4 regions of the Streptomyces sp. NBC_01255 genome follow, and region 1 is predicted to be linked to each of the others. Evidence: riboswitches for the same ligand, from Rfam matches in the RefSeq annotation. Region 1 holds a riboswitch; each other region holds the start of a gene.
What was found. Region 1 has a riboswitch for cobalamin ahead of OG357_RS08345 (ABC transporter substrate-binding protein). Riboswitches for the same ligand answer to the same signal wherever they lie in the genome.

Region 2: another riboswitch for cobalamin. It lies ahead of OG357_RS36150 (energy-coupling factor ABC transporter permease); the one in region 1 lies ahead of OG357_RS08345 (ABC transporter substrate-binding protein).
Region 3: another riboswitch for cobalamin. It lies ahead of cobN (cobaltochelatase subunit CobN); the one in region 1 lies ahead of OG357_RS08345 (ABC transporter substrate-binding protein).
Region 4: another riboswitch for cobalamin. It lies ahead of OG357_RS30460 (cobalamin biosynthesis protein); the one in region 1 lies ahead of OG357_RS08345 (ABC transporter substrate-binding protein).

What each region holds. Positions count from the first base shown of each region.
Region 1 covers NZ_CP108474.1:1,931,440-1,938,419, forward strand. The annotation lists gene OG357_RS08335 (ABC transporter ATP-binding protein) at 1-764, opposite strand, end outside; gene OG357_RS08340 (FecCD family ABC transporter permease) at 761-1,855, opposite strand; gene OG357_RS08345 (ABC transporter substrate-binding protein) at 1,852-2,913, opposite strand; cobalamin riboswitch at 2,980-3,186, opposite strand; gene OG357_RS08350 (cold-shock protein) at 3,247-3,453, opposite strand; gene OG357_RS08355 (APC family permease) at 3,578-5,407, opposite strand; gene OG357_RS08360 (DJ-1/PfpI family protein) at 5,727-6,461, opposite strand; gene OG357_RS08365 (TetR/AcrR family transcriptional regulator) at 6,601-6,980, opposite strand, start outside.
Region 2 covers NZ_CP108474.1:7,993,665-8,000,644, forward strand. The annotation lists gene OG357_RS36135 (ATP-binding cassette domain-containing protein) at 1-285, opposite strand, end outside; gene cbiQ (cobalt ECF transporter T component CbiQ) at 282-1,031, opposite strand; gene OG357_RS36145 (energy-coupling factor ABC transporter substrate-binding protein) at 1,038-1,448, opposite strand; gene OG357_RS36150 (energy-coupling factor ABC transporter permease) at 1,445-2,143, opposite strand; cobalamin riboswitch at 2,172-2,407, opposite strand; gene OG357_RS36155 (RidA family protein) at 2,422-2,814, shown strand; gene OG357_RS36160 (VOC family protein) at 2,863-3,255, opposite strand; gene OG357_RS36165 (ArsR/SmtB family transcription factor) at 3,252-3,554, opposite strand; gene OG357_RS36170 (PTS-dependent dihydroxyacetone kinase phosphotransferase subunit DhaM) at 3,628-4,038, opposite strand; gene dhaL (dihydroxyacetone kinase subunit DhaL) at 4,035-4,655, opposite strand; gene dhaK (dihydroxyacetone kinase subunit DhaK) at 4,700-5,692, opposite strand; gene OG357_RS36185 (hypothetical protein) at 6,139-6,980, shown strand, end outside.
Region 3 covers NZ_CP108474.1:4,522,281-4,529,260, forward strand. The annotation lists gene OG357_RS20215 (cobalamin biosynthesis protein CobG) at 1-1,267, opposite strand, end outside; cobalamin riboswitch at 1,345-1,479, shown strand; gene cobN (cobaltochelatase subunit CobN) at 1,521-5,204, shown strand; gene OG357_RS20225 (NAD(P)H-binding protein) at 5,416-6,267, shown strand; gene OG357_RS20230 (DoxX family protein) at 6,307-6,654, opposite strand; gene OG357_RS20235 (MarR family winged helix-turn-helix transcriptional regulator) at 6,747-6,980, shown strand, end outside.
Region 4 covers NZ_CP108474.1:6,729,395-6,736,374, reverse strand. The annotation lists gene OG357_RS30470 (inorganic phosphate transporter) at 441-1,712, shown strand; gene OG357_RS30465 (hypothetical protein) at 1,725-1,946, shown strand; cobalamin riboswitch at 2,095-2,234, shown strand; gene OG357_RS30460 (cobalamin biosynthesis protein) at 2,269-3,252, shown strand; gene OG357_RS30455 (cobyric acid synthase) at 3,249-4,757, shown strand; gene OG357_RS30450 (putative cobaltochelatase) at 4,927-6,980, shown strand, end outside.

The DNA of each region.
Region 1 (6,980 bases):
GGGTGGCCTCCGGGCGTCGGCCGGGTCACCGTGGCGCGTACCCGGTACACCTCGGCGATGAGCTCCTCCGTCAGGACCTCGTCCGGGGTGCCGCGGGCCACCACCCGGCCCTCCGCGAGAACGACGAGCCGGTCGCAGTACATCGCCGCGAGGTTCAGGTCGTGCAGGGCGACGACGGCGGTCAGGCGGAGCCCGGCGACCAGGGTCAGGAGGTCGAGCTGGTGCTGGATGTCGAGGTGGTTGGTGGGTTCGTCGAGGAGGAGTTCGCGCGGTTCCTGGGCGAGGGCGCGGGCGATCTGGACCCGCTGGCGTTCGCCGCCCGAGAGCGTCCGCCAGGAGCGGTGGGCCTTGTCGGCGAGGCCGGTGCGGGCGAGGGCGGAGCGGACGGCGGCCTCGTCCGACGCCGACGCGGGGGTCCAGGCCCTCCGGTGCGGGACGCGGCCCAGCCGGACGGCGTCGAGGACGGTCAGGTCGACCTGGGTGTCGGCCTGCTGCTCGACCGCGGCGAGGCGCCGCGCGACCGTGCGGCGGCCGAGGCCGTCGAGGGGATCGCCGTCGAGGGTGACGACGCCGCTGTCGGGGGCGAGGACGCCGGCGAGGAGGCGCAGGAGCGTCGACTTCCCCGAGCCGTTGGGACCGAGCAGGCCGGTGACGGTGCCGGGACGCGGGGCGAGGCTGACACCGTCGAGGACGGGGCTGCCGCCGACGGTGCGCGAGACCCGGTCGGCGCGGAGCCCCGTGGCCGTGCCCGCCTCCGCGGTCATCGCGTACCCCTCGTGCGGTAGAGGACGAGGACGAAGGCCGGTACGCCGATCAGCGAGGTCACCACGCCCACCGGGACCTCCTGGGGATCGAGCACCGTACGGGCGAGGGTGTCCGCCCAGACGAGGAAGACCGCTCCGGTGAGCGCCGTGACCGGCAGCAGCCGGGCGTGCCCGGGGCCGACGAGCGCGCGGGCCGCGTGCGGCAGGACGAGACCGACGAAGCCGATCGCGCCGGCCGCGGAGACCAGCGCGGCCGTCAGGAGGGCGGTGACGCACAGGAGGACCGTCCGGGCGCGGGTGACGGCGACGCCCAGCGACGCGGCGGCGTCCTCGCCGAAGGCGAAGGCGTCCAGCGTCCGCGCGTACCCGCCGCAGATCAGCAGGGCCGCCACGAGCACCGCTGAGCACACCCGCACCTCGTCCCAGCCGACCCCGCCGAGCGAGCCGAGCAGCCAGAACAGCACGCCGCGGGTGGTCTCCGCGTCCGCGGCCGTCATGACGACGAAGGAGGTCAGCGCGGAGAAGAGCTGCATCGCCGCGACCCCGGCGAGGACCACGCGGTCCGGCGAACCGCCGAGGGTGTGGCTGAGCAGCAGCACGAGCGCGAAGGAGCAGACCGCCCCGAGGAACGCGCCGCCGGTGACGGAGACGACTCCCCCGCCGACGCCGAGGACGACGACCAGGACGGCGCCGGTCGAGGCCCCCGAGGAGACGCCGAGGACGAAGGGATCGGCGAGCGGGTTGCGCAGGAGCGACTGCATCACCGCCCCGCACACGGCGAGTCCGGCGCCGCACACGGCCGCGAGGAGGGTGCGGGGCAGGCGCAGGTTCCAGACGATCCCGTCCCGGATCGGGGACAGGTCCGAGGCGCCCCCGGTCAGATGGGCGACGACGACGGACCACACCTCGCCGACGCGGATGTCCGCCGGCCCGATGGTGATCGCCGCGGCGACCGACGCGCAGAGGACGGCGAGCCCCGCCACGGCCCACGCCAGTGCCCGGCCGCCGCGCCGCACCGTGGTCGACCGGGTGGGAGGCCGGGAACCGGGAGGACGGGGCGCGGCGGGGCGGGCGGGGCGGGTGAGGGTCACTTGGCGAGCCCGTACGAGCGGAGCGCGGCCGCCACCTTCTCGACGCCTTCGACGGTACGGATCGTGGGGTTCATCGCCTGGCCGCTGAGCAGCACGTACCGCTTCTTCCTCACCGCCGTCATGTTCCTCGTGACCGGGTCGGACTCCAGGAACGCGATCTTCTTCGCGGCGCTCTCCGCCGACTGGGAACGGCGGGTCAGATCGCCGATGACGAGCACGTCCGGGTCGCGGTCCGCGACGGTCTCCCAGTTGATCTGGGGCCACTCCTCGCGCGTGTCGTCGAAGACGTTCTTCGCGCCGAGCGCGCGGGTCACGATGCCGGGGGCGCCGCAACAGCCCGCCATGTAGGGGGACTCGGCGTTGGCGAACCAGTAGAGGACGGAGACGTCCTTGAAGTCGCCCGCCGAAGCGGCCTTCGCCACCCGGCCCCTGAGCTCGGCGACGAGCTTCTCGCCTCGCTCCGGCACTCCGAACACCCGGGCCAGGTCCCGGATCTCGCCGTGGACGGTCTCCATCGTGAGCGGCCGGGTGCGGACACCGTCGCCGTCGCCGCTGTTGTCCTTGTCGGCACAGTCGGTCGGCGAGACGTAGGTGGGGACGCCGAGCTTCGCGAACTGCTCGCGGGGCGCGACGCCGCCCTTCCCGAGGGTGTACGCGAACGAGGCGGCGGCGAAGTCGGGTTCGGTGTCGAGCACCTTCTCGAAGGAGGGGTAACGGTCGGCGAGGCGCGGCACCTTCGCGTTCTGCGCCTCAAGCCCCTTGAGGACGGGGTCGGTCCACGTTCCGGTGCCGACCATCCGGTCGGCCAGGCCGAGGGAGAGCAGGATCTCGGCGGCTCCCTGGTCGAGCGCGACGGCCCGCCGGGGCGGGCGGTCGATCCGTACGCGCTCACTGCAGTTGTCGAGAGTCACGGGGTAGCCGGAGCCCGAGCCACCGGCTGAGCTCTTCGCCGACGGCGTCGTGGCGGGTCCGCCGCCACAGCCCGTCGCGGTCACGAGCAGGGTCAGGGTGCCGGCGAGAAACAGCGCGGCGGAACGGACGGGGTGTGCGAGCGGCACGGAGCATTCCTCTGCGTCCACGGCTCATACGCGGAGCCTGTCGTACGGTGCTCCCCGGTCGACGGCGTGACGCCGGGGCCGCCAGCAGGTCTTCGGACTCGGGGTCATCCGGACGGGGCGCCTTCCCGGGCCTGTTCCGCCGCCCAGTGGCCGATGCTCCGCCCGTCGCCCTCACCGCTGCGCGTCAGCTCCGGTTTCCCACCGGATTCCCTGACCCGTACGCTCGCCCGTTCGGGTGAGCGCAAAGGTGCGACTGGCCTCGGCACAGTACCACCGGGGACCCGTCGCACCTCCGGCCGCGAGCCCGGCCTGATCGGCAAGACACCCCGCAGGTCAGAGGCGCAGCTCCTTCGCCTCGAAGCGGCCGTCGCCGAGGACGAGGACGAAGGTGACCTGCTGGCCCTCGGAGACCGTCTGCAGCTCTCCCTCGATGTCCGCGGCGCTGAAGTACACCTGTTCCTCGGAATCCACCGGGACGACGAAGCCGTACCCGCCGAGACGGTTGAAGGACTGCACGAACCCTTTGCTTCTGCCTTCCACGGCGGCCTCCCTGTCGTCACCGGCGAAGTGCCTCTCAGGGGAGATCTACCCCGTCGGCCCGCACTTCGCCCGTCATGGGAGACCGCCATGGGAGACCGTCGCGGGAGACCGTCGTGGGTGTTCCCTACACCGTGAAACGGAGGCGGCAGACGACGGCGTCCGTGTCGCGGCGGACGGCCCGGGCGACGAGCGCGCCCCGGCGGTTCTGGAGAGGCCGCTGCCAGAGCCGTTCCGGTTCGGCCTCCGGGATCAGGACGGTGATCCGGGTGTCGGGTTCGGCCTCCCGGAGGCCGTGGACGTACGCGGTGATCGGGCGCCCGAGCGTGCGGCGCTCCGAGGGGAGCCGGACGAGGGGGACGCCCGGGTTCCACAGGGCCCAGTCGCGCTCCAGGGCTTCGGTCAGGGCCCGGTCCTCCGGGTCCGGGTGGCAGACGGTGACCGCCCGGACCTCGTCGCCGAGGGAGACCGCGGCGGTCAGCGCCTCGCTGGTGAGGCGGTTCAGGGACGAGACCGGGACCAGGACGAGGGAGCGCGCGCGGTGCGGCGGCTCGGGGACGCGGCCGACGCCGAGCCGCTCGCCGATCCGGCCGTAGGCGCGGTGGACGGCCTCGAAAGCGAGGACCAGGACCGGGAGGGCGATCACGATCAGCCAGGCCCCGTCGTGGAACTTGGTGGCGGTGACGACGATCGCGGAGACGCCGGTGAGGACGGCGCCGAGCCCGTTGAGCGCGGCCCTGCCCCACTGACGGGTCGCCCGCCAGTGCAGGACCATGCCGGTCTGCGCGAGGGTGAAGCCGACGAAGACGCCGATCGCGAAGAGCGGGACGAGGGTGTTGGTGTCGCCGCCGGAGAAGACGAGCAGGGCGGCCGAGACCACCGCGAGCCAGACGACGCCGTGGCGGTGGACCTGGCGGTCGGCCTTCAGGCCGAAGACGTGCGGCAGGTAGTTGTCGCGGGCCAGCAGTTTCAGCAGGACGGGCAGGCCGCCGAAGGAGGTGTTCGCGGAGAGCGCGAGCAGCACCATGGTGGCGAACTGGACGACGTAGAAGGCCCAGTTGTGGCCGAGGGAGGCGTCGGCCAGCTGGGCGAGGACGGTGACGCCCTCGACCGGCTGGAGACCGAAGCGGGAGATCAGTACGGAGAGGCCGATCAGCATCACGCCGAGGAGCGCGCCGAGCGCGACCTCCGCGCGCATCGCCCGCTTGGCGGCGGGGGTGCGGAACGACGGGACGGCGTTGGCGATGGCCTCGACGCCGGTGAGGGCGGAGCAGCCGGAGGCGAAGGCCTTCAGGAGGAGCAGGGCGCCGACCGTGGTGGCGTCGGCGGCGAGCGCGGAGGCGTGGCCGGCGGACGCGGCCGTGGAGACCGGGCCGTCACGGAAGAGGCCGACGACGATCAGGACGAGGATCGCGCCGATGAACACGGCGGTGGGGGCGATGAACGCCCGGGCGGAGTCGACGATCCCGCGCATGTTGACGGCCGTGATCAGGACGAGGACGGCAAGGCAGATCCCCAGCCGGTCGTCGTGGAGGCCGGGGAAGGCGGAGGTCAGGGCGGCGACGCCGGCCGTGACGGCGACGGCCACGTTCAGGACGTAGTCGAGGACCAGGGAGCCCGCGGCGACCAGGCTGGTGCGGCGGCCGAGGTGCGCCTTGGCGACCGCGTACGAGCCGCCGCCGTCCGGGAAGGCGGCGATGACCTGCCGGTACGAGGCCACGAGGACGGCCAGCAGGCCGGCGATGGCGAGGGTGACGGGAAGCGTGAAGCCGAGCCCGTAGCCGCCGGCGGCCGCGAGGACCAGGACGATCGCCTCGGGGCCGTAGGCCACGGACGCCATCGCGTCGAGCGAGAGCGCGGCGAGCCCCGTCAGGGCGGTCAGCTTGTGGCGATCACCGGTATCCGGGGGTTCCTCAGCGGCGGGCGCGACACCGTTCTCGGTGGTCAGGACGGCCATGTGTCTGGATCCTCATTCGTGGCGGGACGTGGTGGGACGTGGCGGGGACGTCGTTTCGGGACGTCCCCGCCGGTCCGCTCAGCGTGCGGCCGTTCCGGAGTGACCAGGAACCCCTTGCCCGTCGTCTTCCCGCCGTCTTGACGCCGCGCCCCCGGGTCCGTACGCGTTCTTGACGCGGGTGCCGGGTGACCTGGACGGCCCCGATGTGCGGCCACCCTCCACGATCTCGTAGAATCTTCAACAGAGGCCCGGTGCCGGAGATCCCCCGTGTCCGTCACCGGGCCTCGCCGACTTCACGGCACCTCCTGGGGCCCGCCGATCAGTCCCGGGTCCATACCGTGCCGCGGGCCTCGTACTCGAGCATCGCCTCCAGACCGTTCGCCGCGTCCGGGCCCAGCTCGCGGCGGACCAGCCAGAGGGCGAGCTCCAGACCGGACGTGACGCCGCCGGCGGTCACCAGGTCGCCGTCGTCGACCACCCGGGCCCTCTTCAGGACGCCGCCCTGCCGCTCCAGATCGGGCCGGGCCTTGTGGTGGGTGGTGCAGGGGCGGCCCCGGGTGAGCCCGGCCGCCGCGAGAAGCATCACGCCCGTGCACAGGGCGCTGACGGTGAGCCCCGGCCGGACCGCCGCCGCGAGGGCACGGGGCAGGACGCCCTTGTCGATCTCGGCCCACACGCCGGGGCTGTCGCGGCGCGCGTAGCCGCCGCCGGGCACGACGAGCAGGTCGGCCCTGTGCGGGGCCCAGGGGTGCTCGACGCGGAGCTTCGTCCCGTAGGCGGCGGTGAAGGTACCGGGGCCGGAGGTGGCGACGTAACGGACCTCCACCGGGCGGTCGGTGAAGAATCCGGCGGCCGAGAGCACCTCGTAGGGCGCGGCGAAGTCGAGCTCCTCGACGCCGTCGAAGAGGACGAGCTGGACGCGTAAGGGCTTCTCTGCGGCGGCTCCGGTGCGGGCGGGTCCCGTGGCGGCTTCGGCGGGTCCCGCGGCGACGCCCGCGACGGCGGAGGCGGCACCGAGGGCGGAGGTGGCACGGAGCAGGTTGCGGCGGTTCATGACTCTCCCCGGATCGTGGACGGACGAAGGGGACAGCCGCACGCGATGGCCGATCCGGACCGTCGTTCCCGGCGGTCCGTCCCGCCGAGTCAGTCGGACGGCCCCGCCGCCCGGTTCCCGCGCCCGGCCGGGCGGCGCCTCAGCAGCCGCCGGGGTACGCGGTCCGCGCCGTGATCCGGGCGATGCGCCGCGCCGACTCCTCCGGGGAGGCCACGGGCCGGACGATGTGGCTGACCGTGAGCCGCAGGATCGTCTCGACCGCGAGACGCCGCGACTCCTCGTCCACATCGGGCCACGTCTCGATCGCATACGCGTCGACCATCGCCGTCGAGGCGAGGAGAGCGCCCTCGCCGCCCCGCTCGGCCACCAGGACCCCCTTGATCAGCGGGTTGTCCGCGGCCTGCTGAAGGGTGTAGCCGACCCCGGCGGCGGCCGCGGCCTCCAGTTCGCCCCGGTGGGCGTCGAGTTCGCGCTGGATGCCGCGCAGGAAGCCGTCCAGCTCGCGCCGGACCAGGGCGT
Region 2 (6,980 bases), 6.1 Mb from region 1:
CTGCACCACCAGCTGCACGGTCGTCCGCAGCCGGGTCAGCCCCTTCCGGTCGTACGTCACCTCCGCCCCGTCCAGGAGCAGCGACCCGCTCCCGCGCCGCAGCCCCCCGCTGAGCAGCCGCAGCAGCGTCGTCTTGCCGCTGCCGTTCCGCCCGAGCAGCGCGATCGCCCGCCCCTCCGGCACCGCGAAGTCCACGTCCGACAGGACCGCCGGCCCGTCCTCGTAGGCGAAACCCGCCTTCACCAGCTCCACGACGGGCGTCGCGGAGGTCGTCGGAGACGTCACGGCAGGAACCTTTCGAGTACGAGGGTGAGGGCGACGAGCCCGCAGAGGAGCCCGACGGCCGCCGCCAGGAACCGGCGGGAGACCGCGGCCGTGGGGACCAGGACCCGCAGGGTCCCGTCGTAGCCGCGCCCGGCGAGCCCCGACTGCAGGCGCTGCGCCCGGTCGAAGGCGCGCACGAACGCCGTGGCGCCGAGCCCGGCGAGCGAACGCCAGGTCGCCGCCCGGGTGGTGTGCCCGAGGCGGGCGGCCTGCGCCTGGCGGATCTTGGACAGGGAGTCGAGGAGCAGGAAGATGATCCGGTACATCACGAGCGCCACGTCCACCACGGGAGCGGGCACCCCCGCACGGACGAGCCGGGGGAGCACGTCGGAGACGGGCGTCGTGAACGCGAAGAGCAGCACCCCCAGCGAGGCGGCGGCGGTCCGCAGCAGCAGCTCGCCCGCGTGGACGGGCCCGCCGGGCGCGAGGGCCACGAACCCCCGCGCCCCGCCCACCTCGAAGAGCAGCGGCACCGCGCCCGTGACGCAGAACCCGAGCGGCACGCGGAACGCCCGCCACAACTGACGGCCCGCCACCCCGGCCGGGCCCAGCAGGACCGCGAGCGTGGCCGCCGCGACGAGCACCGCACCCGGCCACGGCGGCAGACACACCGCGCAGAGCGTGAGACCGAAGCCGAGCAGGGCCTTCTCGACGGGATGGCGGCGGCGCCAGCGACTGCTGTGCGCCGCCGCGTCGATCGGCAACATGGGCGGCTACGCGTCCTTGCCCTCGGCTTCGATGCGGGAGCCCGCGGTCGCGGCACCCGCTGTGTCCGCGCTCTCCGCACCCTCGCCGGCCTGCGACGCCAGCGCGCGGGCCTCACCCTGCCGACGTCCGCGCCGCACACCGAAGTAGTAGGCGAGGACACCGGCGCCCAGCGCCGCCTGGAGGGCGAACAGTGCCGACTCGATCTCGCCGGACGGCGGCTCGTACAGGGGGCTGAACCACGGCTCGTAGTCCGGCTGGAGCTCCGCGATCGCGGTCTCCGCCTCCGCGTCCGCCCCGGTGAACGGCTCTTCCTTGTGGTCGCCGAGCCCCAGCGCGAGCGGCAGCACGGCGAGCGCGGCGACGACGAGCAGGAGCAGGGCGTTGATCTTCGTGTTCCGGCTGACGGTGAAGCTCATCGCGCGGCCGCCTCCTCGTGTCGCTTCGTGGCGGACCGGGTCAGGACGCCCAGCCGGGTCAGCTCGCCCTTGCTGGACTGCATGAGCAGCCGCATCACGAGCACGGTGAGCAGGCCCTCGCTCACCGCCAGCGGGATCTGTGTCACGGCGAAGATGGAACCGAACTTGGCCAGGGCGCCCATGATGCCGCTGCCCTGGTCGGGGAAGGCCAGCGCGAGCTGGACGCTCGTGACGCAGTACGTGGACAGATCGGCGACGAACGCGCCGAAGAAGACGGCGACCATCAGCGGCGCACCGAACCGGCGCACCAGCAGATAGGTCCCGTACCCCGCCCAGGGCCCGACGATCGCCATCGAGAAGGCGTTCGCGCCGAGCGTGGTGAGCCCGCCGTGGGCGAGCAGCAGGGCCTGGAAGAGCAGGGTGATCGTCCCGAGGACCGCCATGATCGGCGGCCGGAAGAGGATCGCGCCCAGACCCGTACCCGTCGGATGCGAGCAACTGCCCGTCACCGAAGGGAGTTTGAGCGCGGACAGGACGAACGTGAAGGCGCCGGAGGCGCCGAGCAGCAGAGTGGACTCGGGGTTGGAACGCACCTCACGGGTGAGCGCGCGAACCCCGTGGACGACGAACGGAGCGGCCGCGACGCCCCAGGCGGCGGCGTGAACGGGGGGCAGATACCCCTCGGCTATATGCATGGTTGGGAGACCCTCTCCAGCACCTCGTGGATGGACAACGCACCCTGGCCGGTCTCCTGGCTGACGGTCATACGTCCCGACTCCGCCTTCCCACACCGCGGTGGTCTCCCACAACGGTCCAGTGGCTTGCCCGCGGGGGTCTCCCATGGGTGTGGAGCCGGAACTCCCGATCACAGTGGCGAGGGCCGCACCGGTACCGCACCGGTTTCCCGTACACCAAGGCCCTGCGACACTAGTGCGTTGACCAGGTGCATTACAACGCGGAGGAGCACGGAGCGGTGAGTGATGTTCGACAGAGGGTCAGTTCCGGGTCCCCACTCGAACCGGAGATCGGCTTTTCCCGGGCCGTTCGAAAGGGTGCGTACGTGGCGGTCGCCGGGACCGCTCCCATCGGCGACGACGGGGCCGCCGTCGCGCCGGGTGACGTGTACGCCCAGACCGTCAGGTGTCTCGACATCGCCGAGGAGGCACTGAAGGCGGCGGGTGCGTCACTGGAGGACGTCGTGCGCACCCGCGTCATGCTGACCGACGTGACCTCGTGGAAGGAGGCCGCGCGGGCACACGGGGAGCGGTTCTCGGAGGTTCGGCCGGTGACGACCTTCGTCGAGGTCTCGCGGTTCATCGATCCCGCATGGCTCGTCGAGGTGGAGCTCGACGCCGTCGTCGGCTGACGGCGGGGAGAGCGGGCCGACCGGTGGCCGGCCCGCCACCGCTTCGTACTACTTAGGCTCCGTCGCGATCTGGATCAGGTTGCCGCAGGTGTCGTCGAAGACGGCGGTGGTGACGGGGCCCATCTCCAGGGGCTCCTGGGTGAAGTGGACGCCGAGGCCGCGCAGACGGGCGTACTCCGCCTGCACGTCGTCGACCGCGAACTGGGCCAGCGGGATGCCGTCCTGGACCAGCGCGTCGCGGTACGGCTTGACCGCCGGATGGCCGGCGGGCTCCAGGAGGAGTTCGGTGCCGGCGGGCTCGTGGGGCGAGACGACGGTCAGCCACCGGTCCGTCTCGCCCAGCGGGACGTCGTGCTTCTTCACGAAGCCGAGGATCTCGGTGTAGAAACGCTCGGCCTTGGCCTGGTCGTCGACGAAGACGCTGGTCAGATGGATCTTCATGAGGTGCTCTTCTCCGGTCCTGGGGTGTCGGGCACGGGCCATCGCTCGGTGATGTGCCGCAAGGGGGTGGTGTTCAGGTCGTGGAACTTGTAGCGGCCCTCTCGCCTGGTCTCGACGAGCCCGGCGGCCTCCAGCACGGCGAGGTGCTGGGAGACCCCCTGGCGCGAGATGCCGAGCTGATGCTTCATGCTCAGGCGCGAACAGATCTCGAACAGTGTCTGTCCGGATTTCTCCGTGAGCTCGTCGAGGATCGTGCGGCGGGTGGGGTCGGCCAGGGCTTTGAAAAGGTCGTCGGCCACCACCCCAGGATAGGCAACTCCTCACTTGCTTATCAAGTCGACACCCTCGCCCCTTCCCTCCGTCCCTCCTGCCTCACTCCTTGCGATAGGCGTACGCCTCCGACGCCGCCGCGGCGACCGCGTCGAGATCCCCGCCCGCGCTCGCCGTCACCAGCGCCGCGACCGCGCCCTCGACGAACGGCGCGTCGACCAGCCGGGCGCCCTCCGGCAGCTCGTCGCCCTCGGCGAGCAGCGCCTTCACCGTCAGGACCGCACTGCCCAGGTCGACGAGGAGCGCCACCCCGGCGCCGCCGTCGACGGCCTCCGCCGCCGCGCAGATCAGCTCGGCGCTCGTCCCGAGACCGCCGTCGGGGAGCCCGCCTGCCGGCCGGATCGGCGCCGTCCCGCCGCTGCCCGCGAGGCCCTGGGCCAGCGCCGCCACCGAGGCCGCGACATCCGCGCTGTGCGAGACCAGCACGATGCCGACCGGCGCGGTCTCGCTCACGCGGCACCCTCCGTACGGGCTGTGGCGGCGAGCTCGGCGAACAACAGCGCCGACGACGTCGCCCCCGGGTCCTGGTGCCCGATCGACCGCTCGCCGAGATAGCTGGCCCTGCCCTTGCGCGCCTGGAGCGGTACGGTCGCGAGCGCGCCCTCCTCGGCCGCCGCGCGCGCCGCCCCGAAGGAGCTCCACAGCCCCTCCACGGCCGGGACGAGCGCGTCCAGCATCGTCTTGTCGCCCACCTGGGCGCCGCCCAACTGGGCCACGGCGGCCACACCTGCACCGAACGCCTCCGCGAGCCGCTCCCGGTCGACCCGCTCGCCCTTGCCCAGCGCCTTGCCCGTACGGCGCAGCAGCGTCCCGTACAGCGGCCCCGAAGCACCGCCCACCGTGGAGATCAGCTGCCGCCCCGCGGCGACGAGCACCGCACCGGGCGTCGCGGGCGGTTCCTTCGCCAGCAGCTCCGCCACGGCCGCGAACCCTCGCTTCAGATTGACGCCGTGGTCGGCGTCACCGATCGCCGAGTCCAGCTCGGTGAGCCGATCGGCCTCACGGTCGACGGCCCCGGCCATCGCCTCCAGCCACCGCACGAGAAACTCCGCGCCGAATGTCTCACCCATGTCTGCGTCCTTTCCCTCTCCCACACCGTCTCCCCTACGTTGCCTCACCGACCCCAGCGCAGCGCGGGCGTCTGCACCGGCGCGTCCCACAAGCGCAGCAGCTCCTCGTCCACCTCGCACAGGGTCACCGAGCAGCCGGCCATGTCGAGCGACGTCACGTAGTTCCCGACGAGTGTCCGGGCCACCGGGATCCGGCGCTCGGCCAGCACCCGCTGCACCTCGGCGTTGAAGCCGTACAGTTCGAGCAGCGGGGTCCCGCCCATGCCGTTGACCAGCGCGAGCACCGGACCGGACGGACGCAGGTCCTCGACCACGATGTCGACGGCGTAGTCCGCGATCTCCCGCGAGGTCATCATGGCGCGCCGCTCGCGGCCCGGCTCGCCGTGGATGCCGATGCCCAACTCCAGCTCGCCGTCGGGGAGATCGAAGGTGGGGCTGCCCTTGGCGGGGGTGGTGCACGCGCTCAGCGCGACCCCGAAGGACCGGCAGCGCGCGTCCACTTGGCGGGCGATCGCCTCCACCCGCGCCAGTGGGGCGCCTTCCTCGGCGGCGGCCCCCGCGATCTTCTCCACGAACAGGGTGCCCCCGGTCCCACGCCGCCCCGCCGTGTACAGGCTGTCGGTCACCGCCACGTCGTCGTCGACCAGGACCTTCGCGACCTGGATGCCCTCGTCCTCGGCGAGCTCCGCCGCCATCTCGAAGTTGAGCACGTCGCCGGTGTAGTTCTTGACGACGAACAGCACCCCGGCGCCGCTGTCGACGGCGGCCGCGGCCCGCACCATCTGCTCGGGCACGGGCGACGTGAAAACTTCCCCGGGGCACGCCGCCGACAGCATCCCGGGCCCCACGAACCCGCCGTGCAACGGCTCGTGCCCGGACCCGCCCCCGGACACCAGCGCGACCTTCCCGGCCACGGGAGCATCCCGCCGCACGACGATCCGCCGCCCCACGTCCACGGTCAGCTCGGGGTGGGCGGCGGCCATCCCGCGCAGAGCGTCGGCCACGACGGTCTCCGGGACGTTGATCAGCATCCTCACGGATACCTCCTGGTGAGACTAGCAGGCATGTGGCTGAGCAGGCTTTTCGCAGGTCAGAATGGGTGAGGCCGGTCATTGATCTTGGCGGTTCATGGCGCCCGGGGGCGGTTTCGAGCGGTACTGGTGCTGACCTGTTGCTGACTTTTCTGACTGCCCGTCAGGGATGGGTTGAGCTGGGTGCTCTTTGCACTTGTGCATGATGGCGCAATTATCGGCATGGGGGTCCGGTTGCGCACTGGTGCGTCGCGGCCGGAGGTGGCCGATCCCGTGTCGGCAGGCTTTGTGTGGCGCCTCGGGGCTCAACTGTGGCCGGCTGGATGGCGAGTGTCCGTGCGCGGGGATGCATGCTCGAAACGCAGGCCACAGATGAGCTGGCAGGTAATACAGTTCTTGGCCGTGGACTCCCCGTTGAGGAGTCCGTTGCGGTCCTGGGGAAGTGATGCGCGATGGGGCTGTCGGGCGGGGCAGCGGATAAAGCGGGCAACCGGTACGAGAACTGGTGGACCGCGCTGAAGGTTGCGGACCTCCTGCGAGGAGAGGCCCCGCGGATCCGTCTTGAGCCTCCGGGGCAGGCCGGTGAGGGCATCGAGTTCCAGCTCGTGGCCAAGGGGCAGACCTGGTGCGATCAGGTGAAGGACGTGGCTTCGAAGGGGCCATGGACGCTGAAATCCGCGGCAGCCCTTCTCACGGCCGTGTCCGGCCACCTTGCCGGCGGCAGGAAAGTGCGACTCGTTCTCTCGACCGGGGCGCCCAGACTGCAGGACCTCGCCGGCCGTGCGAGGGCCGCTGTCACCCTCGCCGAGTTCGAAGAGATTCTCACCGACACCCAAGGGAGCGACTTCACGGTCCTGTGTGGCACTTGGGCCGATGACGGCAGACTCGTAGCCCGGGAGACCGCCTGGCGGTACCTCCGGTCCGTGTACGTGGAGCACTACCCGCCGGAGAACCTGCGCCAACTGGTCCACCTCACTTACGAGCAACTGTTCGTAGGGAATCCTGAGGGAATCGTCAGGCAGCTGAGCGGATACCTGGACGACAACCTCCACAAGTGGCTCACCGGGTCCGAGATCCGTAACCACTTGCTCTCTCTCGACGGAGTTCGACTCCGGCTGTTGGCCGGGGACAGCAATACGCTCAATTCCCTGGCGGACACCAAGGACGGGTTCCTGCGGCGCGTGCGTGGTACAGCGCCCATCCTCGGACTGGCCGCGCGTCCTCACCTCGACCAGCTGTACCGTCGGTTGGTGGCGGAGAACGGTCCGCAGATCGTGTTGTGCGAGGGACGGGC
Region 3 (6,980 bases), 2.6 Mb from region 1:
TGGTGGTGCGGGCCGTGGTCACTGCTTCGGGCAGGGCGGTACGGGGGGTGGGGACGCCGTCCACCAGGTAGGCGCCGTCGGCGGTGGCGACGACGTCGACCCAGGTGCCGTGCGGATGCCCGCAGCGGCGCTCGCACCCGGAGTAATGAACAGGGAGAGGGAGGCAGAGGGCGGCCCCCGGGGCCGCGTCCTCGCGGACGTCCGCGAGGGACTTGGCGCACCCGGGGCGCCCGGTGCAGGCGCTGACGCCCGCCCAGGGGGAGTCGGGCCGGGTGATCAGCCCGGAGGCGGCGAGGGCGGCGAGCCGGTCGCGGTCCTGATGGCCCGCCGCCGCCGCCGCTGCCGCCGCCGCTCCCACGACGACCGCACCGCGCCACGGCGTCAGCCGCACCTCCTCGGCGGGCAGCAGCGCGCGCAGCTGGGCGGCGGTGAGGCGGCCGAGGGGCGCCAGGACGTACAGGGCGGTGGCGCCGAGGGGCCCGGGGGCGAGGGGCGCGCCATCGGGGACTTCTCGTACAGGTAGGGGTACGGGCTCCGCCGCGATCCCCGCGCGGGCGAGCGCGCCCGCCACGTCGGGGGCGCACCCATCCGGCAGCTCCCGCACCCGCCAGGCCCCGTTCCCGGCCTCGCGGGCGGCGTCCAGGAAGGCCCCGGCGGCGGCGAGGGCGGCCCGGGGAGCGTCGGCCCCGCCGACCCGGAAGGCCAGCCCGCCCACGTACAACAGCGCGGCACCCGGCTCCACTGCGACCAAGGTCACATCGCCGCCGAGGCCCGCCACGTCACCGCGCCCGTCGTCGAGGACGAAGAGGAAACGGCCGGACAGCGCCGCCGCCCAGGGCTCGGCGCACAGCAGGGTGTCCAGCTCACGGGCCCACAACTGGACCTCGGGGCCGCCGAGTCCGTCGAGGCCGGCGGCCGGGGAGGCCACGATGTTGCGGACGCGTTCGTGGGTGGGGGAGGGCAGCAGGCCCGCTTCCGCGAGCAGTGCGGCGAGCTCCGCCCCGCAGTCGTCCGCGAGGCCGCGCAGCTCCGCGTTCCCCCGGGAGGTGATGCTGACCCGTCCGTCGCCGAGGATCTCCGCCGCGTCCGCCAGCGCCTCGACCTGACGTGCCGTCAAGCATCCTGCGGGCAGCCGCAGTCGGGCCAGCCGGCCGTCGTCGGCGGCGTGCAGGCGCAGCGCCCCGGGGCAGGCGTCGCCACGGTCCCGTTTGCGAGCTTCGTCCCGTTCGGGCGTCGAGGGTGGGGTGGGCGGCATGGCGGCGAGCATACCCACGGGGAACCGGGCCACCACCGAGTGTGATCCGGCCGACTCCACGGCCCGCCCCGCCCCGCCGACCTCACGATCTAGGATGCAGATCGGCATGGGGTCCCAGGACCCCGGGGAGGAAGCCCGGTGAGAATCCGGCGCGGTCCCGCCACTGTGAGCCCGTACCAGCGATGGCACGGGTGAGTCAGGAACTCCCGCCGTCCACACGACCACCCGGGGCGCGGACAACCCCGAGGAAGGGCCTGCGCACGCCATGCTTCTGCTGCTGTCGCACTCCGACACCGACCTGCTCAGTGCCCGCGCGGCGAACGCCGCCTCGGCCGAGGGAGCCGGCGGCCCGGTCGAGTACCGGTTCGCCAACCCCTCCCGGCTGTCCCTCGCCGAACTGCCCACGCTCCTCGACGGCGTCGATCTCGTCGTCGTCCGCCTCCTGGGCGGCATCCGCTCCTGGGAGGAGGGGATCGACGCGATCCGCGCCACCGGGAAGCCGGTCGTCGTGCTCAGCGGCGAACAGGCCCCCGACGCCCAGCTGATGGAGACCTCGACCGTCCCCGTCGGCGTCGCCACCGAGGCGCACGCCTACCTCGCGCACGGCGGCCCCGGGAACCTGGAGCAGCTGGCCCGCTTCCTCTCCGACACCGTCCTCCTCACCGGCCACGGCTTCGAGGCCCCGGCGCCGGCCCCCACCTGGGGCCCGCTGGAGCGCACCGCCCGGACGACGACCGGCCCGACGATCGCGGTGCTCTACTACCGCGCCCACCACATGAGCGGGAACACCGCCTTCGTGGAAACCCTCTGCGCGGCGATCGAGGACACCGGCGCGCAGGCGCTCCCGCTGTACGTGGCGTCCCTGCGCGCCCCCGAGGCGGAGCTGCTCGACCGGCTCCGTACCGCCGACGCGATCGTCACCACCGTCCTCGCGGCGGGCGGCACCAAGCCCGCCGAGGCGCAGGCCGGCGGTGACGAGGAGGCCTGGGACGCGGGCGCGCTGGCCGGGCTCGACGTACCGATCCTCCAGGCGTTGTGCCTGACCGGTTCGCGCGAGAACTGGGAGGAGAACGACGAGGGCCTGTCGCCGCTGGACGCGGCCAGCCAGGTCGCCGTGCCCGAGTTCGACGGCCGGCTCATCACCGTCCCGTTCTCCTTCAAGGAGATCGACGCGGACGGGCTTCCGGCGTACGTCGCGGACGCCGAGCGCGCCGCCCGCGTCGCCGGGATCGCCGTCCGCCACGCGCGGCTCCGCCACATCCCGAACGCCGAGAAGAAGCTGGCGCTCGTCCTCTCCGCGTACCCGACGAAGCACTCCCGCATCGGCAACGCGGTAGGCCTCGACACCCCCGCCTCCGCCGTCTCGCTCCTCCGCCGCCTGATCGCCGAGGGCTACGACTTCGGCCCGGCCGAAGACCTCCCCGGCCTGATCTCCGGCGACGGCGACGAGCTGATCTACGCCCTCATCGAGGCCGGCGGCCACGACCAGGACTGGCTGACGGAGGAGCAGCTCGCGCGCAACCCCGTCCGCATCCCGGCCGCCGACTACAAGCGCTGGTACGCGACCCTGCCCGAGGAGCTCCGCACGCACGTCGAGGAGCACTGGGGCCCGGCGCCCGGCGAGATGTTCCTCGACCGCTCCCGCAACCCGGAGGGCGACATCGTGCTCGCCGCCCTGCGCCGCGGGAACCTGCTGATCCTCATCCAGCCGCCGCGCGGCTTCGGCGAGAACCCGATCGCGATCTACCACGACCCCGATCTCCCGCCGTCGCACCACTACCTGGCCGCCTACCGCTGGATCGCCGCCCGCGCCGAGGACGGCGGCTTCGGCGCCGACGCCATGGTCCACCTGGGCAAGCACGGCAACCTGGAGTGGCTGCCCGGCAAGAACGCCGGCCTGTCCGCCGCCTGCGGCCCCGACGCGGCACTGGGCGACATCCCGCTGATCTACCCCTTCCTCGTCAACGACCCGGGCGAGGGCACGCAGGCCAAGCGGCGCGTGCACGCGACCCTCGTCGACCACCTGGTGCCGCCGATGGCGCGCGCCGAGTCGTACGGCGACATCGCGCGCCTGGAGCAGCTGCTCGACGAGTACGCGCAGATCTCCTCGATGGACCCGTCGAAGCTGCCCGCGATCCGCGCCCAGATCTGGACGCTGATCCAGGCGGCCAAGCTCGACCACGACCTGGGGCTCCAGGACCGCCCGGAGGACGACGGCTTCGACGACTTCCTGCTGCACGTCGACGGCTGGCTGTGCGAGGTCAAGGACGCCCAGATCCGCGACGGCCTGCACGTCCTGGGCGGCGCGCCGGAGGGCGAGGCCCGCGTCAACCTGGTCCTCTCGATCCTCCGCGCCCGCCAGATCTGGGGCGGTACGCAGGCGCTGCCGGGCCTGCGCGAGGCGCTCGGCCTGGACGAGTCGGCCATGGACCGGGCCAGGACCGACGACATCGAGGAGCGCGCCCGCCGGGTGGTCGAGGCCATGGAGGCCGCCGGCTGGTCCGTGGACGCGATCACGGACGCCGCCGTACTGGGCCTGGGCGCCCCGCCGATGGGCGGCACGGCGTACGGGATCCAGCTGGAGTCCGTGAAGACGGTCCTCCGCTTCGCCTGCGAGCAGGTGGTACCCCGCCTCGCCGGCACGACGGACGAGCTGACCCACGCGGTCCACGCCCTGAACGGCGGCTTCGTCCCGGCGGGCCCGTCGGGCTCCCCGCTCCGCGGCCTGGTCAACGTCCTGCCGACGGGCCGCAACTTCTACTCGGTGGACCCGAAGGCCGTCCCCTCCCGCCTGGCGTGGGAGACGGGCCAGGCCTTGGCCGACTCGCTCCTGGAGCGCTACCGCACGGACAACGGCGAGTGGCCGACCTCCGTCGGTCTCTCCCTCTGGGGTACGAGCGCGATGCGGACCGCAGGCGACGACGTGGCCGAGGCGCTCGCCCTGCTCGGCGTCCGCCCGCTCTGGGACGACGCCTCGCGCCGGGTGAACGGCCTGGAGGCCATCCCCCTCGCCGAACTGAACCGCCCGCGTGTCGACGTCACCCTCCGCATCTCGGGCTTCTTCCGAGACGCGTTCCCGCACGTCATCGGCCTCCTGGACGACGCGGTACGCCTGGTCGCGGCCCTCGACGAACCGGCCACGGACAACTACGTCCGGGCGCACGCGCAGGCCGACCTGGCCGAGCACGGCGACGAGCGGCGCGCGACGACCCGTATCTTCGGCTCCCGGCCGGGGACGTACGGCGCGGGCATCCTCCAGCTGATCGACAGCCGCGACTGGCGCACGGACGCCGACCTCGCGGAGGTCTACACGGTGTGGGGCGGCTACGCCTACGGCCGAGGCCTCGAAGGCCGCCCGGCGCGCGCCGAGATGGAGACGGCGTACAAGCGCATCGCGGTGGCCGCCAAGAACACGGACACCCGCGAGCACGACATCGCCGACTCGGACGACTACTTCCAGTACCACGGCGGCATGGTGGCGACCGTCCGCGCGCTCAAGGGCACGGCCCCCGAGGCGTACATCGGCGACTCCACCCGTCCCGAGACCGTCCGCACCCGCACCCTCGTCGAGGAGACCTCCCGGGTCTTCCGCGCCCGCGTGGTCAACCCGCGCTGGATCGAAGCGATGCGCCGCCACGGCTACAAGGGCGCGTTCGAGCTGGCGGCGACGGTCGACTACCTCTTCGGCTACGACGCCACGACGGGCGTGGTCGCCGACTGGATGTACGACAAACTCACCCAGGAATACGTCCTCGACGCGGACAACCAGGCCTTCCTGAAGGAAGCCAACCCCTGGGCCCTGCACGGCATCGCGGAACGCCTCCTCGAAGCCGAGTCCCGCGGCATGTGGGAGAAGCCGGACCCGGAGACCCTGGCCGCCCTGCGCCAGGTCTTCCTGGAAACGGAAGGCGACCTGGAAGGCGCCGGGGGCACCGACGAGGAGGAGTAACCCTCCCTTCTCACCCGCAAGGTCTCCGAAGGCCTCGCTCACCGCACGGGGGTCGGTGGACGGGGCCTTCGGCATGCCGTGACCTCCGTGCATCGCGGCCCGCCAAGGACCCGGCCCACAGCGCCTGACGGGCACTCCGGTCGGTGCTTGACCTCAACCTTTGTTGATGTACGAGAGTCGTGTCATCGAACCGCGAGACGAGGAGATTCCGATGACACAGCCCAGGATCCTGGTGACCGGCGCGACGGGAAGGGTCGGCGGTGCGGTGGTGGGCCAACTGCACGCGGCGGGCGTGCCCGTGCGGGCGCTGGTGCGTGGGGAGGCGGACTTCCCGGAGGGTGTGCAGGCGGTACGTGGCGATCTCGGTGATCCCGCGTCGTTGGGCCCGGCTCTGGAGGGCGTCGATACGGTCTTCCTGGTGTGGCCGTTCCTGAGTGCCGAGGGTGCGTCGGACGTGATCGACGCGATCGGGAAGCATGCTCGGCGGGTGGTGTACCTGTCGTCCGCCGGGGTCGGGAGCGAGAACGAGGAGCCCGGCGAGGCGATCACCATGTTCCACGCGGAGCTGGAGCGGCTGATCGAGGCATCGGGCCTGGAGTGGACGGCGCTGCGGCCCACCGGGTTCGCGAGCAACACGCTGGGCTGGGCGGAGGAGGTCCGCACCACCGGCGCGGTACGGGCGCCGCTGGCACAGCTGGCCCGCCCGCTGATCCACGAGGCGGACATGGCCGCGGTCGCCGTCCAGGCGCTGACGACCGACACCCTGCTCGGCGCCCGCCCCCTGATCACCGGACCCGAACTGGTCACCCAGGAACGGCAGGTGGCGCTGATCGGCGAGGCGATCGGGCGACCGGTGCGGTTCGAGGAGGTCACGCTGGACGAGGCCGTCGAGCAGATGAAGGCCGCGGGCTACCCGGCGGAGCTGGTGGAGGCCATCCTGCCGGCCCAGGCGAAGATGCTCGACCGTCCGGAGCCGGTCAACGACGAAGTGGAGCGCATCACGGGCACCCCGGCCCGGTCCTTCCGGGAGTGGGCGGTGGACCACGCGGCGGACTTCCGCTGAGAGGGCGCCGGGCGCGCGCGAAGGCGGCGGGCCGAGGGGTCAGGCGGAGGCTATGCGCAGGGTCAGGGCTGCCGCTGCGATCAGGGTGAGGACCACCGCCGGGGCCATCTCGTAGTCCTTCGCGCGTACGTGGGTGACGATCGCGCCCGCGAAGTAGAGCGTCACGCCGATCGCCGCCGCCACGCCCAGCGGGGCCACCGCGAGGCCCGCGAGGAGGCCGATCGCGCCCGCCGCCTTCGCCGTCGCCAGCCAGGGCAGCCAGGAATCCGGGACGCCCAGCTTGGTCATGTTGCCGGTGATCTGCGGGTTGCGGGTGAAGGTCAGGAAGGCGGAGGCGGAGAGCGCGAAGGCGAGCAGCGCGGCGACCACGGCGTAGCCGATGAACATGGGAGTGCTCCGATGATGTGAGGGACTTAATCGTTGAACCGTAGCAACGATTTCTCTCGCTCCACAATAGGGTCGCTGTTACCGTGGACGGCATGGCAGCTCTCCCGACCGATCGCCTCGGCTTCCTCCTCTCCTTCCGGGGGGAGCTCACCGGTGCGCGTCTCCGTGCCGCTCTGGGCGTCGTGGGATTGCATCCGCGGAACGCGATGACGTTGATGCAGCTCGCCCCGGGGGCCATGAGTCAGCGGGAGCTGGCCACCGTGATGGAGATCGATCCCAGTCAACTCGTCGCGATTTTGAATGAGTTGGAGGCCGAAGGGCTTGCC
Region 4 (6,980 bases), 4.8 Mb from region 1:
CTCCCAGTGTCGGCAGGTCTCGGGCGGCCTGCCACCGGGCGGACCCGGCCGGGGTGTCGCTCTCGTACGGCCGGAGCGCCCCCGGCTCGTACGGGCGGGGCACCCCGGGCTCGTACGGGCGGGCGCCTCGGCTCGTGCGGTCGGGCACCCCGGGGAGTGACATGGGTCTCCTCGGCGGGGTCCCCCGGTCGGATGGTTCGGTCCAGGGGGCGGAACGGGGCGGCGGGGGACGAACCGGGCCGCGCCGCCGGTGCCTTGCGAGAGCCGGATTACCCGGGGTCGCAGGGCGACCGCATCGTGGACATCCCCTCGGACGGGGGCCTAAGCGGAATCTCTTGACACCGGATGGGGACACCACGCCGCCCGCCCCAGTTCACCTTCCGTTCACTCAGGTTGCCTACGTTCGTCGAGCCACTGACGTCAAACGATTGCCTGGGTAAATGGAACACATCACGCTGCTGCTCGCCATTGTGGTCGTGACAGCTCTCGTGTTCGATTTCACGAACGGTTTCCACGACACCGCCAACGCGATGGCCACGACCATCTCGACCGGTGCACTGAAGCCCAAGACGGCGGTGGCCATGTCCGCCGTGCTGAACCTCGTCGGCGCGTTCCTGTCCGTGGAGGTCGCCAAGACGATCTCCGGCGGGATCATCAACGAAGAGGGCATTCGTACAGAAGTGATCTTCGCGGCGCTCGTGGGCGCCATCCTGTGGAACCTGCTGACCTGGCTCGTGGGCCTGCCGTCCAGCTCCTCCCACGCCCTCTTCGGCGGCCTCATCGGCGCCGCGGTCATGTCGGCCGGCTGGTCGGCCGTGAACGGCCCGACCATCGTCACCAAGGTCCTCATCCCCGCCATCGCCGCGCCGCTCGTCGCCGGCCTCGCCGCGATGCTGGCCACCCGGCTGACGTACAAGATCGGCGCCAAGACCGACACGAAGCACACCGCCAAGGGCTACCGGGTCGGCCAGATCGCCTCCGCGGGTCTCGTCTCCCTCGCCCACGGCACCAACGACGCCCAGAAGACGATGGGCATCATCACGCTCGCCCTGGTCACCCAGGGCGTCGTCGCCCCCGGCTCCAACCCGCCCCTCTGGGTCATCGTCGCCGCCGGCGTCGCGATCGCGCTCGGCACCTACCTCGGCGGCTGGCGCATCATCCGCACCATGGGCAAGGGCCTCACCGACCTCCAGCCGCAGCAGGGCTTCGCCGCCCAGACCAGCGCCGCGACGGTCATCCTGGCCTCCTCGCACCTCGGCTTCTCCCTCTCCACCACCCAGTCCTGCTCGGGTGCCGTGATGGGCGCGGGCCTCGGCCGCAAGGGCGGTGTCGTCCGCTGGTCGACCGCGACCCGGATGTTCGTCGCCTGGGGTCTGACCCTGCCCGCCGCGGGCCTGGTCGGCGCCGGTGCCGAGTTCCTCACCAAGCAGGGCCCCTGGGGCATCGCCGCCGTCGCGGTCCTGCTGGTCTCCGGCTCGGCCGTCATCTGGTCGCTGTCCCGCCGCAAGCCGGTCGACCACAACAACGTCACCGACGACGACCTCGACGGCGAGTCCGAGCCCGCGGGTGTGGTGACCACCGCGATCGCGGCCGTCACCCCGCCGCCGGCCGGTTCCGTCGCCGCCGTCGCGGACGAGGACCTGAAGACCACCATCCCCTCGCCGGTTCCCACGGACCCGGCCGCTCCCCCGGCCCCCGCCGCAGCGGTGTAAGGAACCAACGACATGAAGATCGACTGGGCAGCTCTCGGCTCCGTCTTCGGAGTCAGCCTCGTGGCGACCGTCGCCCTCGTGGGCCTCTTCACCCTCGGCATCATCGGCCTCTCCAAGCAGGAGCAGGCCGCCGCCCAGGGCGGCTCGGCCACGATGGCCCGGACCGGCGCCTACGCCTGCTTCGCCGCGTGCCTGGCGGCCGTGGCCTACGGCATCTACCTGATCGTCGTCTGACGGTCCTCGCCACTCCGCAGTACTTCGGCCGGGCGGTCCGCACCTTCGGGTGCGGACCGCCCGGCCGCGGTGTTCGTGGTGCTTGCCGAGGCCCGTGTTTGTGGTGCTTCGCACAGTGACCTGTCGCAGGTCAAGGGTGAGTTGACGGGTGTTCGCGGGCCGTGGTGGACTGCCGAGGCCATTACGGCGGCAGCAGAGGAAGTCCGGTGCGAATCCGGCGCGGTCCCGCCACTGTGACCGGATCCGAAGGGTCCGGGAGTCAGGAACTCTCGCCGCCGGTCACGTCGATCCAGGGCGCGGACCCTGAGTGAGGACCTGCGCCATGCCCGGCCGCATCAGAGCCAGCCGCCTCTCCCGGGACGGATTCGTGTACGGCGCGGCCCTCGGGCTCGCCGTCGACCGGCTCGTCGGCGATCCCCGCCGCGGGCATCCCGTCGCCGTCTTCGGCCGCGCGGCCGCCGCCGTCGAACAGCGCCTGCACCACGACCACCGCGGCTGGGGCGCCCTGCACACCGCTGTCTGCGCCGGCTCCACCGCCGCCCTCGGCGCACTCGCCGCCCGGGCCGTACGGGACCGGCCGGCCGCCGCCGTGGCGCTGACCGCCGCCTCCGTCTGGGCCGTCGTCGGCGGTACGACCCTGGGGCGGGAGGCCCGCGCGATCGGCGGGGCGCTCGCCGTCGGGGACCTGGAGGTCGCCCGGGAGCGGCTGCCGCACCTGTGCGGACGCGACCCGCAGTCCCTGGACGGTCCCGCGATGGCCCGCGCGGTCGTCGAGTCCGTCGCCGAGAACACCTCCGACGCCGTGGTCGGCGCCCTCTTCTGGGGCGCCGTCGCGGGCGTGCCGGGCCTCGTCGCCTTCCGGGCCGTCAACACCCTCGACGCGATGGTCGGCCACAAGTCCCCGCGCCACCGCCGCTTCGGCTGGGCCTCGGCCCGGCTCGACGACGTGGCCGGCTGGCCCGGGGCCCGGCTGACGGCCGTCGCCGCGACGCTCGCCGGAGGGAATCCGCGCGGAGCCGTACGGGCCTGGCGGGCGGACGCCGACAAACACCCGAGCCCCAACGCGGGCCCCGTCGAGGCCTCCTTCGCGGGCGCCCTCGGCGTACGGCTCGGGGGGACCCTCTCGTACGGCGGGCGGGTCGAGCACCGGCCCGTACTCAACGGGGAAGGGCGGCCCGTCGAGGTCGCCGACATCGACCGGGCGGTCCGGCTCTCGCGCCGGGTGACCGTCCTGACCCTGGCCGCCTGTGTAGGCGGCCGCATGATCATCGGTGCCGTGAAGCGCGCGAAGCGGAGGAACGCATGAGGGGTGGGGGCCTGCTGGTCGCCGGGACCACGTCCGACGCCGGCAAGAGCGTCGTGACGGCCGGCATCTGCCGCTGGCTGGTCCGCAAGGGCCTGAAGGTGGCGCCGTTCAAGGGGCAGAACATGTCCCTCAACTCCTTCGTGACCCGCGAGGGCGCCGAGATCGGGCGGGCCCAGGCCATGCAGGCACAGGCCGCCCGGGTCGAGCCGACCGCGCTCATGAACCCGGTCCTGCTCAAGCCGGGCAGCGACCGCTCCAGCCAGGTCGTCCTGATGGGCAAGCCGGTGGGCGAGTTGTCCGCCCGCGGCTACCACGGGGGGCGGCAGAAGGAACTCTTCGAGCCGGTCATGGCGTGCCTGGAGGAACTCCGGGGCATGTACGACGCCGTGATCTGCGAGGGGGCGGGCAGTCCGGCCGAGATCAACCTGCGGCGCACGGACATCGTGAACATGGGCATCGCGCGGGCCGCGCGGCTGCCCGTCGTCGTGGTCGGCGACATCGACCGGGGCGGGGTGTTCGCCCAGTTCTTCGGGACGACGGCGCTGCTGAGCCCCGAGGACCAGTCGCTCGTCGCCGGATACCTCGTGAACAAGTTCCGCGGTGACGTGACCCTCCTCGAACCCGGGCTCGACATGCTGCACGGTCTGACCGGGCGCCGGACCTTCGGCGTCCTCCCGTACGCGCACGGGCTCGGCATCGACGAGGAGGACGGGCTCCGGGTCTCGCTGCGCGGCACCGTACGCGAGTCCGTCGTCGCGCCGCCGGTCGGCGCGGACGTGCTGCGGGTCGCCGTGTGCGCCGTACCGCTCATGTCGAACTTCACGGACGTCGACGCGCTGGCCGCCGAGCCGGGCGTCGTCGTCCGGTTCGTGGACCGGCCGGAGGAACTCGTCGACGCGGACCTCGTCGTCGTACCGGGGACCCGGGGGACGGTGAAGGCGCTCGCGTGGCTGCGGGAGCGCGGGCTGGCCGGTGAGCTGGCCCGGCGCGCGGCCGAGGGGCGTCCGGTACTCGGAATCTGCGGCGGGTTCCAGGTGCTCGGCGAGCACATCGAGGACGACGTCGAGTCGAAGGCCGGGGCCGTCGACGGGCTCGGGCTGCTGCCCGTACGGGTGCGGTTCGCGCGCGAGAAGACCCTGGCGCGGCCGGTCGGCGAGGCGCTCGGGGAGCGGGTCGAGGGGTACGAGATCCATCACGGCGTCGCGGAGGTGAGCGGCGGCGAGGCGTTCCTCGACGGGTGCCGGGTCGGCTCCGTGTGGGGCACGCACTGGCACGGCTCGCTGGAGAGCGACGGGTTCCGCCGGGCGTTCCTGCGGGAGGTCGCGGCGGCGGCGGGGCGGCGGTTCGTGCCCGCCCCGGACACGTCGTTCGGCACGCTGCGGGAAGAGCAGCTGGACCGGCTCGGCGACCTGATCGAGGAGCACGCGGACACGGACGCGCTGCTGCGGCTGATCGAGGAGGGGGCCCCGGCGGGGCTGCCGTTCGTGCCGCCGGGTGCGCCGTGAGTGGGGGCGGAGGGTTGCGGGGTGCGCGGCGGGGCCGCGCGGGACGTGCGACCGGCCTCCGGCCGGGCTCGGGTTCCCAGCCGCACCACTCGTGCGGCGTGGAGAGTCGCACCCCGGGCCGACCGGCCCGCTTGCATCAGCTGATCGAACTTGAAGGAGTGACCGCCCGATGAGCACCCGGTTTCCGTTCACCGCCGTCGTCGGCATGGACGATCTGCGGCTCGCGCTGCTGCTGAACGCGGTCAGTCCGGCGGTGGGCGGTGTGCTCGTCCGGGGCGAGAAGGGGACCGCCAAGTCCACGGCCGTCCGGGCGCTCGCCGATCTGCTGCCGGTGGTACCGGTGGTGGCCGGCTGCCGCTTCAGCTGCGATCCGTCGTCTCCTGACGCGGGCTGCCCCGACGGGCCGCACGACGACGCCCCCGGGGCCGAACGGGCCGCGCGGATGGTCGAGCTGCCCGTCGGTGCCTCCGAGGACCGGCTCGTCGGTGCGCTCGACATCGAGAAGGCGCTCGCCGAGGGCGTGAAGGCCTTCGAGCCGGGGCTCCTCGCGGCAGCCCATCGGGGCATCCTGTACGTCGACGAGGTCAACCTGCTGAGCGATCACCTGATCGACCACCTCCTCGACGCCGCCGCCATGGGTGCCTCCCACGTCGAGCGCGAGGGCGTCTCCGTGCGCCATGCCGCCCGTTTCCTTCTCGTCGGGACCATGAACCCCGAAGAGGGCGAGCTGCGGCCGCAGTTGCTCGACCGGTTCGGGCTGACCGTGGAGGTCGCCGCCTCCCGCGTGCCCGAGCAGCGGGTGGAGGTCGTCCGGCGGCGGCTCTCCTTCGAGGACGACCCGGCCGCGTTCGCCGCGCGCTGGGCCGGCGAGGAGGCCGATCTGCGCGAGCGGATCATCGCCGCCCGCGACCTGCTCCCGAAGGTGGTCCTCGGGGACGCCGCGCTGCTCCAGATCGCCGCGACCTGCGCCGCGTTCGAGGTCGACGGCATGCGCGCCGACATCGTCATGGCGCGGGCGGCGACCGCCCTCGCCGCCTGGGCCGGGCGGACGGAGGTCACCTCCGAGGACGTGCGGCAGGCCGCCCTCCTGGCCCTCCCCCACCGGCGGCGCCGTAATCCCTTCGACGCGCCCGGCCTCGACGAGGACAAGCTCGACGAGACCCTGGAGCAGTTCAAGGGCGAGGAGCCGCAGACCGACCCCGACGAGGACCCGGAGCCCGACGGTCCCGACGGTCCGGGTGACGGCGGTCCCGGCGGCGGCGGTGGCATTCCGCCGCAGGGCGAAGGCCCGGCCCCCGAGAGTGACGGTGTGCCCGAGGAGACCCCCGCTCCCGCCGAGGCCCCCGCCCCGGCCCCGCAGGGCTCCGGCGCCGGTGAGCGCGCGGCCGTCCAGGCCGCCGAGCCCTTCCGTACGAAGATGCTGAGCGTCCCCGGTCTGGGCGAGGGCGCCGCCGGGCGCCGCTCCCGGGCCCGTACCGAACACGGCCGCACCACCGGGGCCACCCGGCCCCGGGGCGCGCTGACCAAGCTGCACCTCGCGGCGACCGTGCAGGCCGCCGCCCCGCACCAGCGGGCGCGCGGGCGGACCGGTCCCGGGCTCGTCGTCCGGCGGGACGACCTGCGGCAGGCGACCCGCGAGGGGCGCGAGGGGAACCTCGTGCTCTTCGCCGTGGACGCCTCCGGCTCGATGGCGGCCCGGCAGCGGATGAGCGCCGTGAAGGGCGCCGTGCTCTCCCTGCTCCTCGACGCCTACCAGCGGCGCGACAAGGTCGGCCTCATCACCTTCCGGGGCCGTACCGCCGACCTGGCGCTGCCGCCGACCTCGTCCGTGGACGCGGCCGCCGCCCGGCTGGAGAAGCTCCCGACCGGTGGCCGTACGCCCCTGTCGGCCGGGCTCCTCAAGGCCCATGACGTCCTGCGGATCGAGCGACTGCGCGACCCCTCGCGCCGCCCGCTGCTCGTCGTCGTGACCGACGGACGGGCGACCGGCGGCGGCGCCGACCCGGTGGCGCTGGCCGCCCGGGCGGCGCGGCTGCACGCCGCCGAGGGCACGGCGAGCGTGGTCGTGGACTGCGAGACGGGTCATGTGCGGCTCGGGCTCGCCGGGAGCCTCGCACGCGAACTCGGCGGCACCGCCGTCACCTTGGACGAGCTGCGGGCCGACTCGATCGCCGGCCTCGTCAGGGACGTACAGGCAGCAGATCAGACAACCAGGAGGGCCGC